Regions from separate parts of the Rhodococcus globerulus genome, predicted to be linked through region 2. Evidence: riboswitches for the same ligand, from Rfam matches in the RefSeq annotation. Region 2 holds a riboswitch; the other holds the start of a gene.
The links. A riboswitch is a leader RNA that binds a small molecule or an ion and turns the genes downstream of it on or off. The one in region 2 is predicted to bind cobalamin.

Region 1 (8,022 bases), 2.0 Mb from region 2:
CGTGGATGAAAAGTACCGTCGGCTTGGCGGCAGTGGGCATGAGGACTCCTGTGATCGATCAGTTCTGATCGTCAGGGAATGCCCATTTTTGTCCAAGTCATTCACCCGGACGCCGCCACTGACGTGAAGCCGCACACAACTGGCAAGATTGCTGACATGTTCAGAACTTCGAATCAGCGATCCATGGCTGTGTGGTCCGCGGTATTTGTTCTCTCCCAGGCGAATATCGTCAGACTTCTGGGGCCGGTGGGTCCGCGGGTTCTGGAGGTGCAGACGGCATTCTCCGCACGTCGGTACCGCGAGGTTCTGGCGAAGATGGACGGCGAGGAGACGGCGCGGTTCCGTAGTCACTACTACCCGGACTTTGTTCATCCGGCGATCTACGCGGTCGCATTGCGCGCCGCCGGCCGACGGTTGGGGGAGCGCACCCCGCTCTCGCCGACGGTTCGCAGGGCGCTTGCCGCGGCGCCGGTGTTGTCCGCTGCCGGTGACTACGTCGAGAACATCGCCGGGCTGTATCTGCTCGATCATCGTGACAACATCACCGACAGGACGGTTCGGATCACCACAGCGGTGAGCATCAGCAAATGGGTGCTTGCACTGGGAACTCTCGGATATCTGTCGCAGGGATTTGTCAGAGTATGGGTAGCTACCGGTGTCGCGTTTCGATCTGCATCTCAGTGGCCGGGTGGCCGTAGGAATCGGGTAGAGGAGTACTGATGGCGCCGGAACTCGATATCGAATACTTTGCGGACGGCGCGGAATTCCGTCGGTGGTTATCCGAGAACTACGACGTGAGTCCAGGGGTGTGGCTGAAGATGGCCAAGAAGTCATCACCCCATTCGTCGATCGACTACGACCAGGCGCTCGATGTCGCCCTGTGTTTCGGGTGGATCGACAGTCTGCCGAGGAAGGTCGACGACAACTTTTTCTTGCGGAAGTTCTCGCCGCGCACGACGCGTAGCCCGTGGTCGAAACGCAACGTGGAGATTGTCGCGAGACTCGAGAGTGAAGGATTGCTCGAACCCGCGGGCATTGCTGCAATCGATAAAGCCAAAGCCGACGGCAGGTGGGAGCGCGCGTACGAAGGGTCCGCGAAAGCCGAGGTGCCGCAGGATTTCCTCGACGCATTGGCCTTGAATCCCCAAGCGCAGGCCTTCTACGAAACGTTGAATTCGACTAATCGGTTCGCGATCTTCTATCGCCTGTTGGAAGCGAAGCGCCCGGAGACCAGGACCCGCCGGATACAGAAGTTCATCAGCCAACTCGAGGAGGGTAAGAAGTTTCACTGACGAGGGCTGACACAATGGCACTTGTGACCGAAGCCAAGACCTGCTCAGCGTTGTCTGCCGTCGACGAACCGTTGGAAGGCACGGCGGCCGTTGTGCGTGGTTGGGTGTGCCTCGAGTTTGTCGGTGCCTGGGGTCGGGATGTTCTCGACGGCACGGCTCTCGGGGAGGAACTTGCCACCGAATTGAGTCGACGCGCGGACGCTGCGGACGTGCGTGTGATGTTCATCAGACATCCCGGTCGAAACGAGACACTGTCTGCCGGTCGCGCACTGTCTGCCGGTCACACGGTGCTTCTTGCTCGTTCCGATCCCGATGATTCGTGGTGTGAACGACTGCAGATCGATTCGCCGTTCGATCTTCTCGACATCGACTTCGCTCTGCTCAGTGGGCCGGCCCCAGGACTGGGTGTCAGGGTCGACGAACCCGTGGTGCTGGTGTGCGCGCACGGAAAACGTGATCAGTGTTGCGCAGTTCTGGGCAGGCCGATTGCGGCGGAGTTGGTTCCGGCGTTCGGTGAGAATGTATGGGAATGCTCGCATACGGGTGGTCATCGGTTTGCGCCGTCGATGATCCTGTTGCCCAGTGGCTATACCTACGGCCGACTGTCCGGGGCGGAAAGCCTTGCGGCGGTGGAGTCAGCGGTTCGCGGTCAAGTTCATCTTCCCGGGTTGCGGGGCCGGAGTCCGTGGAACTCGGTGGGACAGGTCGCGGAAATTGCTGTCCGGCAGTACATTCCCTGCGGTATCGACGATCTGACTGTGGACGATCTGGGTGGTCAGCTGTGCATCGTCGAGCACGTCGACGGTCGGAGTTGGGAAGTGGAAACGCAGACGTCGGAGTTGGCTCCGCGTCCACCCAGCTGTGGGGCGGATCCCAAACCTGTTCGGCCCGTTGTTGCCACGTCCGTTCGCGAACTGGGTTCGGGTCTGATTCTTAATTAGTCGCAGTCGTGATCAGTCGCAGTCGTACATCAGTTCACCAGGATTCCGTCGTCGGCGTCGAAGTCCAGTCCCGCCGTGACGATGCCTGAGAACAGGAATGCCCCGCCGACGGCGATGGCGGGGACGGTGAGAATCCACTCGAAAATTGTCATGCTTCAAGTCTGACGACCCTGGCGCCGAAGAACATCGCCCCAGAGATCCATTTACGCAATCGGGTAGTCATCCTCGAGGATGACTACCCGATCGGGGAAAACCAGGAGCGGGTCAGTGCCCGATGCCGACCTTCGCGTGGATTTTCTTCATCCACGCCGGCGCCCACCAGTTTGCTTCGCCCATGAGCTTCACCAGGGACGGAACGAGGAGCATGCGGATGATGGTTGCGTCGACGATCAGTGCCACGATCATGCCGACTCCGAGGAACTTCATTACTCCAAGACCTGACATGGCAAAAGCGCCCGTCACGACGATGAGGAGCAGTGCTGCGGCCGTCACGATGCGGCCCGTTCGCTCGGTGCCGAACTTGACGGCCTCTTCCGTTGTCGCGCCGTCGTTCTTCGCTTCGACCATGCGCGACATGAGGAAAACCTCGTAGTCGGTGGACAGTCCGAAGACAACGGCCAGGATCAGGACAACAAATGTTGCTTCGAGCGGTGTCTGGCTGACACCGAGAAGTTCGACGCCGTGGCCCTCCTGGAAGACGAAGGTGAGGACGCCGAAGGTGGTTGCCAAGCTCAAGGCAGCCATCAGCACAGCCTTGATGGGCAACACAATTGATCCGAAGGCGAGGAACAGCAGAATCAGGGTTGAACCGACCATGATCAGAATCATGACCGGCAACCAGTGCAGGACAGCGTTGTTGCCGTCGTCGACGGTGGCTTGCCCGCCGCCGACCAATAATTCGGCGCCGTCGGGCGCAGGTATCTCGCGTAGGTCGGTGACAGCGTCACTTTGGGACTGCGGCGTGGATCCTTCGCTGTAGAACGCTTGGATTGCGATCAGCGAGTTGGTGCTCGCGACGACGGTAGCCTGCGCGATGCCCTCGACTTGGCTTGCGGCTTCGGCTATTGCCGTGCCTTCGGCAGGGTTGAGTACGGTATCGCCCTCCGCCTGCAGGATCAGTGTTGCGCCGTTCCCGGTCTGGGGAAATTCGTTGACCAGCGTGTCCATTGCAGTACGAGCGGGGTCGTCGGTGGGCAATGCGGTGTACGAGAGTTCGCCAAGTCGCGCGCCCAGCAGCGGCGACGCCAGTACGAGAAGCAGGGTGACAATCGTGATCGATACGGCAACAGGTCGTTTCATCACCCACGTGACGACGCGACCCCAGAACCTGCGTGAACGTTCTTCTCCGCGTTGGGCTGCGCCCTTGCGCCACGTCAACGAGTTGATGCGGTGGCCCAGAATGGCAAGCAAGGCGGGTACCGCGGTCAGCGACAGTACTGCCGCGCTCAGCACGGCGGCGATGGCGCCGAACCCGAGTGAACGAATCACAGCTTGGGGGAACACGAGCATGCCGCTGAACGCGCAGATCAGCAGCAGCCCCGAGAACATCACGGTACGACCGGCCGTCAGGACCGTGCGGGTGGCTGCGGCACCCGGTTCGGAACCGGAGTTCAGTTCCTCGCGGTATCGCCCGACGACAAACAATCCGTAGTCGATGGCAAGGCCGAGCCCCAGCAGTGAGGCCACGTTGATCGAGAACGAACTGACCTCGGTGACCGACGTCAGAACTCGCAGTACGGCCAAGGCGCTCAGCACGCTCAGAACTCCGACAAAAACCGGTACGGCTGCAGCGACAAGACCGCCGAAGATGAAGACCAACAACACGAGGGTGATCGGGATGGCTATGGCCTCCGCGACAACAAGATCCTTCTCCAGCGTGGTGTTGAAGGCGACACCGACTACCGTGTTTCCAGCGAATTGTGCTTGCGCGCCTTCCACTTCGAGCGTGGGGAGCAGATCGGAAAAAGTGGCGGAGGTGACTCCGGAATCCGGTGCCAAGGTGATGGCAACCGCGCCCATCGTTCCGTCGTTGGAGACCAGATTTGCCTTGGTCGCGGCGTCGGCGGTCCAATACGACTTCACCGAGGCCGTCGGGACGTTGGCCGTGAATTCGTCGACGGTGGCTGTCACCGCCGGGCCGATGTCGTCGAGACTTCGGCCGTCGGTCGGTGTGTAGATCGCAATGATGTCCGCGGTTTGCGGTCCGAGGTTTTCCTCGACGATTGCTGCGACCTTCGCGGAGTCGCTACCCGGGTCGACAAACCCTCCTTGGCTGAGCTTTCCGAATACTCCGAGACCCCACACGCCACTGATCAGCACGATGAGAACTGCGAGCGAGAGCACCCACCATTTTCGGGAAACGACGGTTTGGGCCCAGCGTGTCATTGATCAACTCCGGTGAAATTTTCGGACATGGCCGTACCGACTGTATCGGGGGGAGGGATTCTGTATCCGGGGAGGGATTCTGGGCATGACACACCGTTGCCGCTGAACGTAAGTCACGTTCAGCGGCAACATCGGCTAATACCTGGTGCGTGGAGTCAGCGATTGTCCTTCTTGGCCTGACGCCGTGCACCGGCGGCGATACTGGACGCTTCGAACTTCTTCTTGCCCGGAGAACTACGAGTTTCGTCGACGCGAGCCTTGCCCGCGGACGCGACCTTTCCGTTACCCGTGTCGATGTCGCTGAAGGACGGTGCGTCCTTGCGAGCGCGACCCAGCCGCTCGTCCTTGAGCTCTCGGGCGCTCTGGCGCGAGACCGCTGCCAGCCGGCGGCTCACTCTGCTGAGCGCGTCTTCGAAAACTTCTGCTTTGCCGGCGTTGCGCGCATTTGCCGACTTACCGGATCCGCGTCCCTTCTTCTCGGCCACTTTTGCCGAACCCGCACGTCGGTACAACTTTGTGTACTTGTTGCGGGCTCGACGAATGCGCGTGTGCAGGGCGATCAGTTCGTCTTCGTCGAGTTCGGCAATCTGATCCTTTTTGGTCTCGAGGATCAACACGTATTCGTCCTCGGAAAGGGAATTCAGAATCTTTTTCACGTCTATTCCGATCTGTCCAGAGTTTCCGAATTTCGGTGGTACCGCATGCTAATCCTTTTTCGAGGTCCGTGGCGGAATACCGTGCTCTGGAGAGAGTCCGGAATGTACGCGGCGAGGCCGCCTGCGATTCGGTTCGGATGTGTCAGGCATACTGCTGGAAGCACTTGCAAGCCATGCGTGTGGGGGAAGCCGGTCCAATTCCGGCGCTGACCCGCAACGGTAGGTTCGTTCTCGAATCATCGAGAACGAATGAGCCCGAATGCCCGCCGCGTGGTGTGCGACATCCATTCGTCGTGGTCTACGAACCGGAAGTCCAGCGAGAGCACTGCCCGCGGATTCCCTATACGTGGTGGGTGTTCTCCCAGGATTCTCATTCGTGGCTCTGAGCCCTTTTGCGAGGTCCCGTGTCACTCAAGATTTCCCCCACCCGCGCCGTTGTCGTGTTGATCGCGACTGCGTTGATGGCCGCCGGTTGTTCGAAAGGTGAGGCAACCGAAAACTCTGCGTCGACGGAGTCGTTCGCTCAGCCGGTCAGCATCACCAATTGCGACCGTGAACTGGTCTTCGATTCGCCGCCGCAGAGAATTGTGTCCTTGAACGGCCATGTCACCGAAGCACTTATCGAGATCGGCGCGGGTGACCGCATTGTCGGACGGGCATACAGCGACAACCCGCCCACCGCGGAGACCGCCGAACAGTTCAATAAGATCCCCAGTCTGTCCGATACCTTCCCGAGCGCCGAGCAGATTCTGGACGTGGATCCCGACTTCGTTGTCGGCGGAATGACCAGCGCATTCAACGAGAAGCAGGGAAGATCACGCGACGCGTTTGCCGAGAAAGGGATCAATACCTTCCTCTTCTCGGAATACTGCGGCACCGGTTTCCCCGATATCGGACTGCTCGAGAACGACTACACCCAACTCGGCCGGGTCTTGGGTGTCGAGGATTCCGCTCGCGCCGTAGCCGAACAGATCAGCTCTGGCCTTGACGCAGTCCGCGCGTCGATCGGCGATGCCGCGCCGGTATCCGCGTTCTTCTACGACAGCGGTGAGGATGTTCCGACCACGATCGGTGGCGTCGGCGTCGGGCAACTGGTTGCCGAGTACTCCGGCGTGACAAACATCTTCTCCGAGGGTGCCAAGCCCTACATCGATGCAAGCTGGGAGGCTGTTGCCGAGCGCGCGCCCCAGGCGATCGTCGTCATCGACTACGGAGACAAGACAGCGGATCAGAAGATCGACTTCCTGCGGTCCCAGCCGTTGATGGCAACCACTCCGGCTGTCGCGCAGAACCGATTTGTCGTGGTGCCTCTTGCCGATCTCTTCGAGAGTTCCCGTTTGGTGCGCTCGGCACAGACCATTGCGAGCGCTTTCCATCCGGGTGCTGCTACTGCAGGCACTGACCCGGCGAAGTGACACTTTCACGTTCCGGTTACGGCGCTCTGCTGGCCGGACTGCTGGTAGCCCTGGCAGCCATGCTGGGGTTGGCGGTGTCGTTCGGGTCGGTGCGCATTCCCGTCGGTGACGTGTGGGCGATAGTCGGAGCACGCTTGGCGCCAGGGACTTTCGAGACCTGGTGGACGGCGGCGCGGGAGTCGATAGTGATCGACTCCCGCCTGCCGCGCGCCCTCACCGCTGCCGTGGTGGGTGCGTCGTTGGCGCTCTCAGGTGCGGTGGCACAGGCGGTCACCCGCAATCCGTTGGCCGATCCGTACCTTCTCGGTGTGTCGTCCGGCGCGGGTTTCATGGTGGTGCTGGTTTCCGTGCTGGGTATCGGTGTCGGTGTCCTGGGCGTTTTCACGATTCCCGTCGCGGCCTTTGTCGGCGCGATGATCCCGCTGTTCCTCGCCCTGGTGATCGGTGGCAGATACCCTCAGCCCACGGCGATCATCCTGGTGGGAGTTGCTCTGGCCCAGATCTTCTCGGCGCTCATCACGTTCTGCATTCTGGTTCTGGCCGACGATCGGCACGTGACGTCCGTGATGCACTGGATAGCAGGCGGATTCGGCGATTCGAGATGGTCGACGCTGATCTTCCCGACCGTCGCGCTTGTTGTCGTCGGAGTTGCGTTGCTGCTCAGCGCGCGTTGGATGGACGTCCTGCAGACCGGCGACGACGGCGCCGCAGCCTTGGGTATGAACGTGCGACGCTTCCGCGTGTTGTCACTGCTTGCGGTGTCCGTCCTGGCCGGCGCTGCGGTGAGCGTCGCAGGCGGCATCGGTTTCATCGGATTGCTGATTCCGCACCTTGCGGGATTTGTGGTGGGTACCAGAGCAATCCGTCTGCTTCCCGCCGCCGCATTGCTGGGCGCAGTGGCGATGGTGGCTGCTGACACGGTGGCACGCTCGGTGTCGGAATCGACAGAGCTCCCGGTGGGTGTGATCACTGCCTTGGTGGGAGCGCCGATATTCGTCTGGATGCTCTACCGGCAGTACAGGAGGTTGGAGCAGTGATTCTCGAACTCGTCGACACGCGGGCCCGGCTCGGAAATCGTGAGGTGTTGCACGGCATAGGTTTCCAGGCTTCCGCAGGTGAGATTCTCGGCTTGGTCGGCCCGAATGGCAGTGGCAAGACGACTGCGCTGCGTTGCTGTTACAACGCGCTGACTCCCAGCGGTGGTGCGGTGCTGATCGATCGGGTGGACGCGACGGCATTGTCGCGCAGGGAGATTGCCCGAACCGTCTCGGCCAGTGTTCAGGAACCGGCGGTGTCCGGTGGGCTTTCGGTGCGTGAATCCGTTGCTCTCGGA
Region 2 (8,022 bases):
TTCTCCGACGCGTAGAAGTCGACGTAGTCGGCCACTGTGATCGGCAGATGCATCTCGACGGAGTCGATGGAAAAGACTGCGTCGGAGGGGATTTCTCCGGTTGCAAGTTCGGTGATCTGGTTGCGCACGGATACCCAGCGATCGCGGCCTTGTGCCATGAACGCGTTCAATGTCGGTTCCGAGAAGACGGAATCGCCCAGTGCCACTGCAAGGTCGATGACAGAGTCACCCACTCGAACGCCGACACGCGGAGCGCCGCCTGCGGGGGAGAACACACCGTATGGCAGATTGTCGAGCCCGAAGAGCGAGTCGGCGGGAATGTTGATGGTCGTCATGGTCATGCGAGTGTTCCTTCTGTCTTCTCGGACCGGTTGATCAGTCCCAGGTCTTCGAGTTCGGTCAGTGGGTCCGAGATGCTGCAGGTGCCGAACGAGAGGAAGCGTCGACGCACGTCCTGGTCATCGAGTTCGGACACGCTGTGTGCGAGAGCGGTTCCGTCCCGTTCTGCCAGTGCGGCAACTACATCGGACCGATCTGCGCCGGTCGCCGCAGCGCCGACTGCCGACAGGATGTTGAGGAAGCCGTGCTGCTCGAAACCCGTGTCGGGATCTGTGTTCCGGACGGCATGATGCAGCCCTGCCGTGGCCTTGAACGGAATACCAGCGCGGACAACGGAAATGATGGCGTCAGCGAGTTCGTTCTCGTCGGGATACGCCTCGGCCTGAACGCCGCCGGTGCGGAACTTCGCGCTGTAACCGGCCTTTTCCAGCGCGGCAATGTAGCTGTCGCGTCGATCGTCGCGGGGAACCTCGACAAAGATGTCGATGTAGGGATACGCGGCGTGAATGCGCGCCAGCTCGTCGAAAGCATGATCGGCCGCTACGCCGGAAGGTGTTCCAACCTCCACCGCTACGACATCGACCCCCGGGATGGCCAGGGCCTTCGCCACCGCCGCCGCAGTGGCGTCCGGACCGGCAGGAACTGTGAGGCTCAGTGCCACAGGATGATCGGCAGAGATGTGAGCGGAGAGTTCGTCCAATCGCGGTGCGGGAAAGACGAAGGGGCCGACCAATGCGGAGTAGCCGGCTTCGAGGTACGACTGATGCGACGGAACTGCTTCGGCGAGAGGCGCATTGCCGGGCGGGAAGAGGGCGGCGTCGTCGCACAGACCGCGCAGGAGTGGGGAGATGACGGTCATTGTGCAGGCCCCCGTCCGGCCCAACTCCAGGCGTAGTTGTCGTCTTCGCATGCCAACGCGCCTTCGCCGAGTTCGAGCGGCCGGAACGTGTCGACCATGACGGCCAGCTCGTCGAAGAACTCTGCACCGATGCTGCGCTCGTACGCTCCTGGCTGCGGGCCGTGTGCGTGTCCGCCGGGATGAACCGAGATGGAACCCTGGCCGATGCCGGAACCCTTGCGTGCTTCGTAGTCGCCGCCGCAATAGAACATGATCTCGTCGGAGTCGACATTGGAGTGGTAGTACGGCACAGGAATCGACAGTGGATGGTAGTCGACCTTGCGTGGCACGAAGTTACAGATCACGAAGTTGTTGCCCTCGAATGCCTGATGCGCCGGCGGCGGCTGGTGAACGCGGCCGGTGATGGGTTCGTAGTCGGAGATGTTGAACGTGTACGGGTACAGGCAACCGTCCCAGCCGACCACGTCGAAGGGATGCGTCGGGTAGACCATGCGGGTTCCCACGATGCCGGCCGACGTCCGGTGCTTGACCAAGACCTCCACATCGGTACCTTCGGCGATCAGGGGAGCCGTGGGTCCGTGTAGGTCGCGCTCGCAGAACGGTGCGTTCTCGAGCAACTGGCCGAATCGTGAGAGGTAACGCTTGGGCGGAACGATGTGGCTGTTCGCTTCGATCGTGTAGGCGCGTAGTGGCTTGTCGCCCTTGGGGATCCAGCGATGCGTCGTGGACATCGGGATGAGGACGTAGTCGCCTTCGCGTGCTTCGAGTGCGCCGAATACCGTTTCGACAGTGGCTTCACCGGATTCGATGTAGACCATCTCGTCGCCGATTGCGTTGCGGTACAGGGGCGATGCAGCACCGGCAATGACGTAGGACAGGCGGACGTCGGCATTGCCGAGGATCAGGCGCCGTCCGGTCACCACATCCGTTTCGGCCCAGATACTTTCCGGGAACAGGTCGTGAAGCTTCAGATGTCGCGGTTTGAGTGGGTGATTGGGCGTGGTGCTCTGGTCACGCAGTTCCCAGAGCGTGGCGTCGACGATCGCCGACGGAATCTCACGGTGGTACAGGAGCGACGAGTCGGAGGAGAATCCTTCTTCGCCCATCAACTCCTCGTAGTAGAGGTTTCCTGCTTCGTCACGGTGCTGAGTGTGACGCTTCGGGGGGACATTGCCGAGTTGTCGGTAGAACGCCATGTCCGGCCTCCTTCTGTGCTGTTTCCGTCTGACTCACGTTGACCAGATAGTAAACACATTAACTAAAATGATGTGACAGGTGCAACCCTTCAGGGGGTGCGGGTTGTGTTGTTAGTTCCGTCCGCGCACGTCGAACTGGCTGCGATTGCTGATCAGTTTGTCCAGGAGCATCACAAGAATCCGCTGCTCAGCTTCGCTGAGGACGCTGACCCACGCGTGTTCGCGCTCGTTCTGCTCGCGAAACGCCTCGACCATCGCGTCTCTGCCCATCTCGGTCAGGTAGAGCTGCACCGAACGGCCGTCGTTCTCGGTAGGGCGACGATCGATCAGGCCGTCGGCCAGCAGTGATTTGGACAGGTTCGACACGGCCGCCCGACTCATTCCAGTGAGCTCGGCAGCGGCTTTCGGCTCGATCGGCCCGGCCAGCCAGGTCACGAACATCAGGCGGAAGGATGACCACGACCAGCCGCGTGGTCGGTGTATCGACGACTCGAGGTCATACGTGACCACGTTGGATGCGCGGTTGAGTGTCAGGAGAACCTCGGTGGCGAGGTGGTGGCGAAAGCCGTGCTCGTCGGACAGTCTTTTGTTCGCCAACTCGATGAACGACCAAAAATTGAGCTCTCCGGCCGTTCCCTGAGTTTCTTCTGCTGCGGCTTCCATGGCGTCACTCTAGCGCGATCAAGAGGCACGTTTGTATATGAATGTACTAAAAGGGGCCTACGGCCCCTGTGCGCCTTTCCAGTAGTGCCCACTACCAAAAAGGCGCACAGGGGGGCGGAGCCCCCTACAACTCCGCTCGCACCAGCTTTGCCGCCTCGACGAGGTTACGCAGCGACGCTTCTACCTCGACCGGACCTCGTGTCTTCAAGCCGCAGTCAGGATTGACCCACAACCGTTCCACCGGGACAGCCTCGATTGCTTCACGCAGCGAGCCGGCAATCTCGTCGACGCTCGGCACCCGCGGAGAGTGAATGTCGTACACACCGGGGCCGACGCCAAGGTCGAACCCGACGGCGCTGAGGTCGTCCAAAACCTCCATGTGCGAGCGGGCCGCCTCGATCGAGGTGACATCGGCATCCAGTCCCGCGATCGCGCCGATCACGGCACCGAACTCCGAGTAGCAGAGATGGGTGTGGATCGCCGTGGAATCCGCGACGCCCGACGTTGCCAGTCGGAACGACCCGACCGACCAGTCCAGGTATGCCGACTGATCGGCGGCTCGCAACGGGAGCAGCTCACGAAGTGCGGGCTCGTCTACCTGGATGATGCCGATGCCGGCAGCCTGTAGGTCGACGGTTTCGTCCCGAATCGCCAGTGCAACCTGATTGGCGGAGTCGGCAAGTGGCTGATCGTCACGCACGAACGACCACGCCAGAATCGTGACCGGTCCCGTGAGCATCCCCTTGACCGGCTTGTCGGTCAGTGACTGCGCGTAGGTGATCCAGTCGACCGTCATCGGCTTCGGTCGGGAGACATCGCCGTAAAGGATCGGCGGACGTACACAGCGCGTTCCGTACGACTGCACCCAACCATTCGCGGTCGCGAAGAATCCCTCGAGCTGTTCGGCGAAGTACTGGACCATGTCGTTGCGTTCGGGTTCTCCGTGCACGAGCACGTCCAGGTCCAACTTCTCTTGGAGCGCAACCACATCCGCGATCTCGGCGCGCATGCGCGAGATGTATTCGCCTCCGTCGATCTCGCCCTTGCGCAATGCCGCACGAGCCACCCGAATCTTGGATGTCTGCGGGTACGAACCGATAGTGGTGGTCGGAAGGGGAGGAAGCGACAGCAATTCGGCCTGAGCTTTACGGCGCTCTGCTGCCGGTGCGCGGTTGGTCGCCGAATTCAGCACGGCTTCAAGACGCCCACGCACGCGTGCGTCGTTGAGTCGCTTGTCGTCCCTGCGAGTCGACGCGGCGGCGCGAGCGAGGCCGAATTCGTCCTCGACGGATTCGCGACCCTGGGTCAGTGCGGTGGCAAGTGTTGCCACTTCCCGCACCTTTTCGGCGCCGAATGCAAGCCAGGAGCGAAGGGCTTTGTCGAGATCAGGTTCCTGCGAGAGCGAGTACGGAACGTGCAGGAGTGAGCACGACGTGGAGACGGCAAGCCTCTCGACGCTGCCGAGCAACCCGCCAAGCGTGGACAGCGCCGAATCCAGGTCCGTTCGCCAGATGTTACGACCGTCGACAACTCCGGCGACTACCAATTTTCGGGCGAGGTCTGAGACGGAACCTATCGAATCATGTCCTGCGACAAGGTCGATCGCAAAACCGTCGACTGCGGTGGACGCCAGGGCGGGCAGTGCATCGCCCAACGAGCCGAAGTACGACGCCAGCAAAATTGCCGGTCGGTTCGACAACAGTGAAAGCTGTTCGTAGAGCGACCGCGCGGCCTCGATCTCCTCGTCGGTGCGGTCGCCGACGAGCGCCGGTTCGTCGATCTGTACCCACGTGGCCCCGGCTTCGGCGAGCTTGCCGAGAAGGTCCGCGTACAGCGGAACCAGTTCATCGATCCGCGTCAGAAGAGGTTCTTCGGTTCCGACAGCCTTCGAGAGGAGAAGGAACGTGACGGGTCCGATAACAACCGGGCGAGCGGGAATTCCGTCGGTGAGTGCTTCCGCCAGTTCGCCGAGCACCTTGGAGGCGTCGAGCGCGAAAGTCGTCGACGGTGAAATCTCGGGGACCAGATAGTGGTAATTGGTATCGAACCACTTCGTCATCTCGAGCGGTGCGATGGTGTCGGTGCCGCGTGCGGCCGCAAAATAGCGGTCCAACGGATCGGCGACGGAGGCGACCCGCTCGGGCAACGCCCCGAGAAGCACTGCCGTGTCGAGCATCTGGTCGTAGAAGGAAAAAGTGTTGACCGGGATGGAGTCGAGACCCTGGTCACGAAGGTCGGCCAAGCCCTGCCGACGGAGGTCACGAGCTACTCGCGCCAAGGCGTCGGCGTCGATACGCCCCGCCCAGTAGCTTTCGATGGCCCGCTTGAGTTCGCGATGAGGACCGATGCGCGGAGAGCCCAGCACGGTCGCGGTGAATGTTGTTGTCACGGAGTTTCTCCAGATTGCCATTGCACTGATGGCCACTGCCGGCAGACGGGTACACCTCATGAGGCCGCGATCAAACATGCGACCACTTCTCGAGATCTACGCGCCCATTCCACGAGGCGGTGGACCGTCGGGCACGGCGTGCCCGACACAGTCGGCAGGTCTTCGGACTCGCGGGCTCTCGATCGTGGTGATCGAACCTACTGGCCGTCGCTTCCCAGGCAAGATGCCCAGTGCATGTAGACGGCGGTCGTTCCTGCTTACCGCTGCGGGACAGTCCCGGATTTTCACCGGGTTCCCTCTCACTCCGTCAGCCTGGGCTGACGGAGCTTCGACGCCAGGAACGGTCTTCGGGGCTCCTCATGACCGCGCCGGGCGAACCAGCTGCGTTGCCCAGCATAGGGCCACGAGCGTCGGAGCAGGAAAAGGAGTGCCTGTATGCCTTCGGTCGACGGGCTAGGCGCGCCACGAGTACGAGTTGGAGTCGGGAGGGACGCGGGGAAGATTTTCCGATGATCGGAGATTTTCTGCCATTTCGACAAGCAGGGCCTGTGATGCCGGAGAAAGGTCGACGACCCGGGACGTGAGATTGCGTAGGCGATCATTGTGAAGCTGTGCGAGCAGAATATGGTCGGAATCGCCGCTTGCAAGAAATGGCACTTCTTGGTCGGGGTTGAAAAAATAGTCCGGAGTCACTTCGAAGAATCGGGCGAGGGCGGAGACAACTTCGGGTGAGGGATTGGTTCGGACACCCGTGCGGAGTTGCGACAAGTAGGGAGTCGAGATGCGACAACCGTCTTCGGTCATGCTGCGCACAACCATGGCGTTGGTGACGTGATTGGGGGCGGACTCGAACAGCGCATTCAATCGTTGGCTGAATCTCGCCATGAGCCTTCCCCCTGTGTTGTCCGCTCAACCATCTGATAACTGGTAGGTAACCAAAGGTGGGTCGGTACTCCGCTACTTGGTTCCGCAACGTGTTGCTGTGGAACCAGGTAACAGGATACGTGAAGATTTGCGTCAGAACTGCAGGCGGGAGAGGGATTGGCATTAATTGCGACGGAATTGCCGGATACGGGACTCTATGTGGGGACCCTGCTCTTCTTATAACCAACCGTTGGATTCGGCGATTCGGGCAGATTCTCCGCGCGTTGCACCACCGGTCTTCCCCATCGCGGACGACAGGTGATTGCGAACGGTGCCGGCTGACAGGAATAGCTCGGCGGCGATAGCTGCAACGGGTGCGCCGGCCTTCGCGGCGCGCAGTACTTCGGTTTCGCGGTCGGTCAGCGGAGATTCGCCGCTGACAAGGCTGTCTGCCGCCAACGTGGGATCTACGACGCGCAACCCCGCATGAACGCGTCGCACCGCGTCGGCGAGTTGCCGCGCCGGGGTGTCCTTGACGACAAAACCGGTGGCCCCGGCGTGCATTGCCTTGCGAAGAAATCCTGGCCGCCCGAAGGTTGTCACGATCAGCACGCGTGTCTGTGGGAGCGCTTCCAGCAACGCCGACGTGGCAGCGATCCCGTCCATCCCCGGCATCTCCACGTCCAGTAGCGCAACGTCGGGGCGGTGTTCCATAGCTGCCGCAACAACCTCGTCGCCTCGACCAACTTCCGCGACCACGGTCAGATCGGTTTCGAGATCGAGGAGCGCCGCCAGGGCGCCGCGAACCAATGCCTGGTCGTCGGCGAGTAGTAGCCGAATGCTCACGTGTTCTCCTGTTCATGGACCTGCAGTGAAAAGCCCTGGTGCGCGGCGCTGTTGATGGTCAGGCGGGCTCCCGCCGCTGCGGCGCGTTCACGCAGTCCGGTCAACCCGTTGCCGATCGTCGTATTCTCACCGGAGATCCCGTCGTCGACAATTTCGACGCTCTTCTCGTCGATGGTGATGGTGCATTGTGTTGCGGCGCTGTGACGTACGACGTTGGTGACACCTTCCCGAACTGTCCAGGCAAACAACTCCCGCAAGTGTCGCGGGACCATTTCGGTACTGTTCGGGGAATGATCTTCGATGCCGGCGGCACGGAGAGCCTCCCGGGCACGGGCGATCTCGACGGGAAGTGAGATGGTTCGAAAGCCGTCCACGGCCGAGCGCACATCAGCCAAAGCGTCTCGGGAAAGCCGTTCGAGATCGTCGAGTTCACTGCGAGCTCGCTCGACGTCGACGTCCAACAATCGGTTGGCCAGTTCGGCTTTGACGGTGATGACGGTGAGCGAATGTCCGAGGATGTCATGGAGATCGCGCGCCATTCGAGCGCGTTCTTCCATGACGGCACGCAGTTCCTGTTCTTCTCGTTCGTGGACCATCGCAATATTGCGTCTGATGAGGGACATGACGCCCCACGTGGCAAACGCGGCGGCGCACACTCCGAGTGACAGGCCCGAATAGTTTCCCCATCCGGCGCTGACACTGACGATTTCCACCGAAGCGGCAATGGCCAAGGTGAGAATGCCGCCGGCCACGGTCGGAAGCATTGTGACGGCCGTGACCGCGAGGTAGGGCGCAGTTGCGAGACCGGTCGGCCCGACACTGACGATGATCACAGCAGCGAGTGCAGTCAGACCGGCCAACGTGAG

Region 1: another riboswitch for cobalamin. It lies ahead of KYT97_RS08790 (ABC transporter substrate-binding protein); the one in region 2 lies ahead of metE (5-methyltetrahydropteroyltriglutamate--homocysteine S-methyltransferase).

The regions. Positions count from the first base shown of each region.
Region 1 covers NZ_CP079698.1:1,921,311-1,929,332, reverse strand. Annotated here, with positions in the region: gene KYT97_RS08820 (alpha/beta hydrolase) at 1-40, opposite strand, end outside; gene KYT97_RS08815 (hypothetical protein) at 157-720, shown strand; gene KYT97_RS08810 (YdeI/OmpD-associated family protein) at 720-1,292, shown strand; gene KYT97_RS08805 (ferredoxin family protein) at 1,307-2,233, shown strand; gene KYT97_RS31065 (hypothetical protein) at 2,263-2,385, opposite strand; gene KYT97_RS08800 (MMPL family transporter) at 2,498-4,618, opposite strand; gene KYT97_RS08795 (hypothetical protein) at 4,774-5,274, opposite strand; cobalamin riboswitch at 5,433-5,560, shown strand; gene KYT97_RS08790 (ABC transporter substrate-binding protein) at 5,736-6,689, shown strand; gene KYT97_RS08785 (FecCD family ABC transporter permease) at 6,686-7,726, shown strand; gene KYT97_RS08780 (ABC transporter ATP-binding protein) at 7,723-8,022, shown strand, end outside.
Region 2 covers NZ_CP079698.1:6,664,797-6,672,818, reverse strand. Annotated here, with positions in the region: gene fahA (fumarylacetoacetase) at 1-335, opposite strand, end outside; gene KYT97_RS30510 (hypothetical protein) at 338-1,198, opposite strand; gene KYT97_RS30505 (homogentisate 1,2-dioxygenase) at 1,195-2,394, opposite strand; gene KYT97_RS30500 (MarR family winged helix-turn-helix transcriptional regulator) at 2,506-3,057, opposite strand; gene metE (5-methyltetrahydropteroyltriglutamate--homocysteine S-methyltransferase) at 3,182-5,446, opposite strand; cobalamin riboswitch at 5,583-5,791, opposite strand; gene KYT97_RS30490 (helix-turn-helix domain-containing protein) at 5,900-6,331, opposite strand; gene KYT97_RS30485 (response regulator transcription factor) at 6,548-7,156, opposite strand; gene KYT97_RS30480 (sensor histidine kinase) at 7,153-8,022, opposite strand, start outside.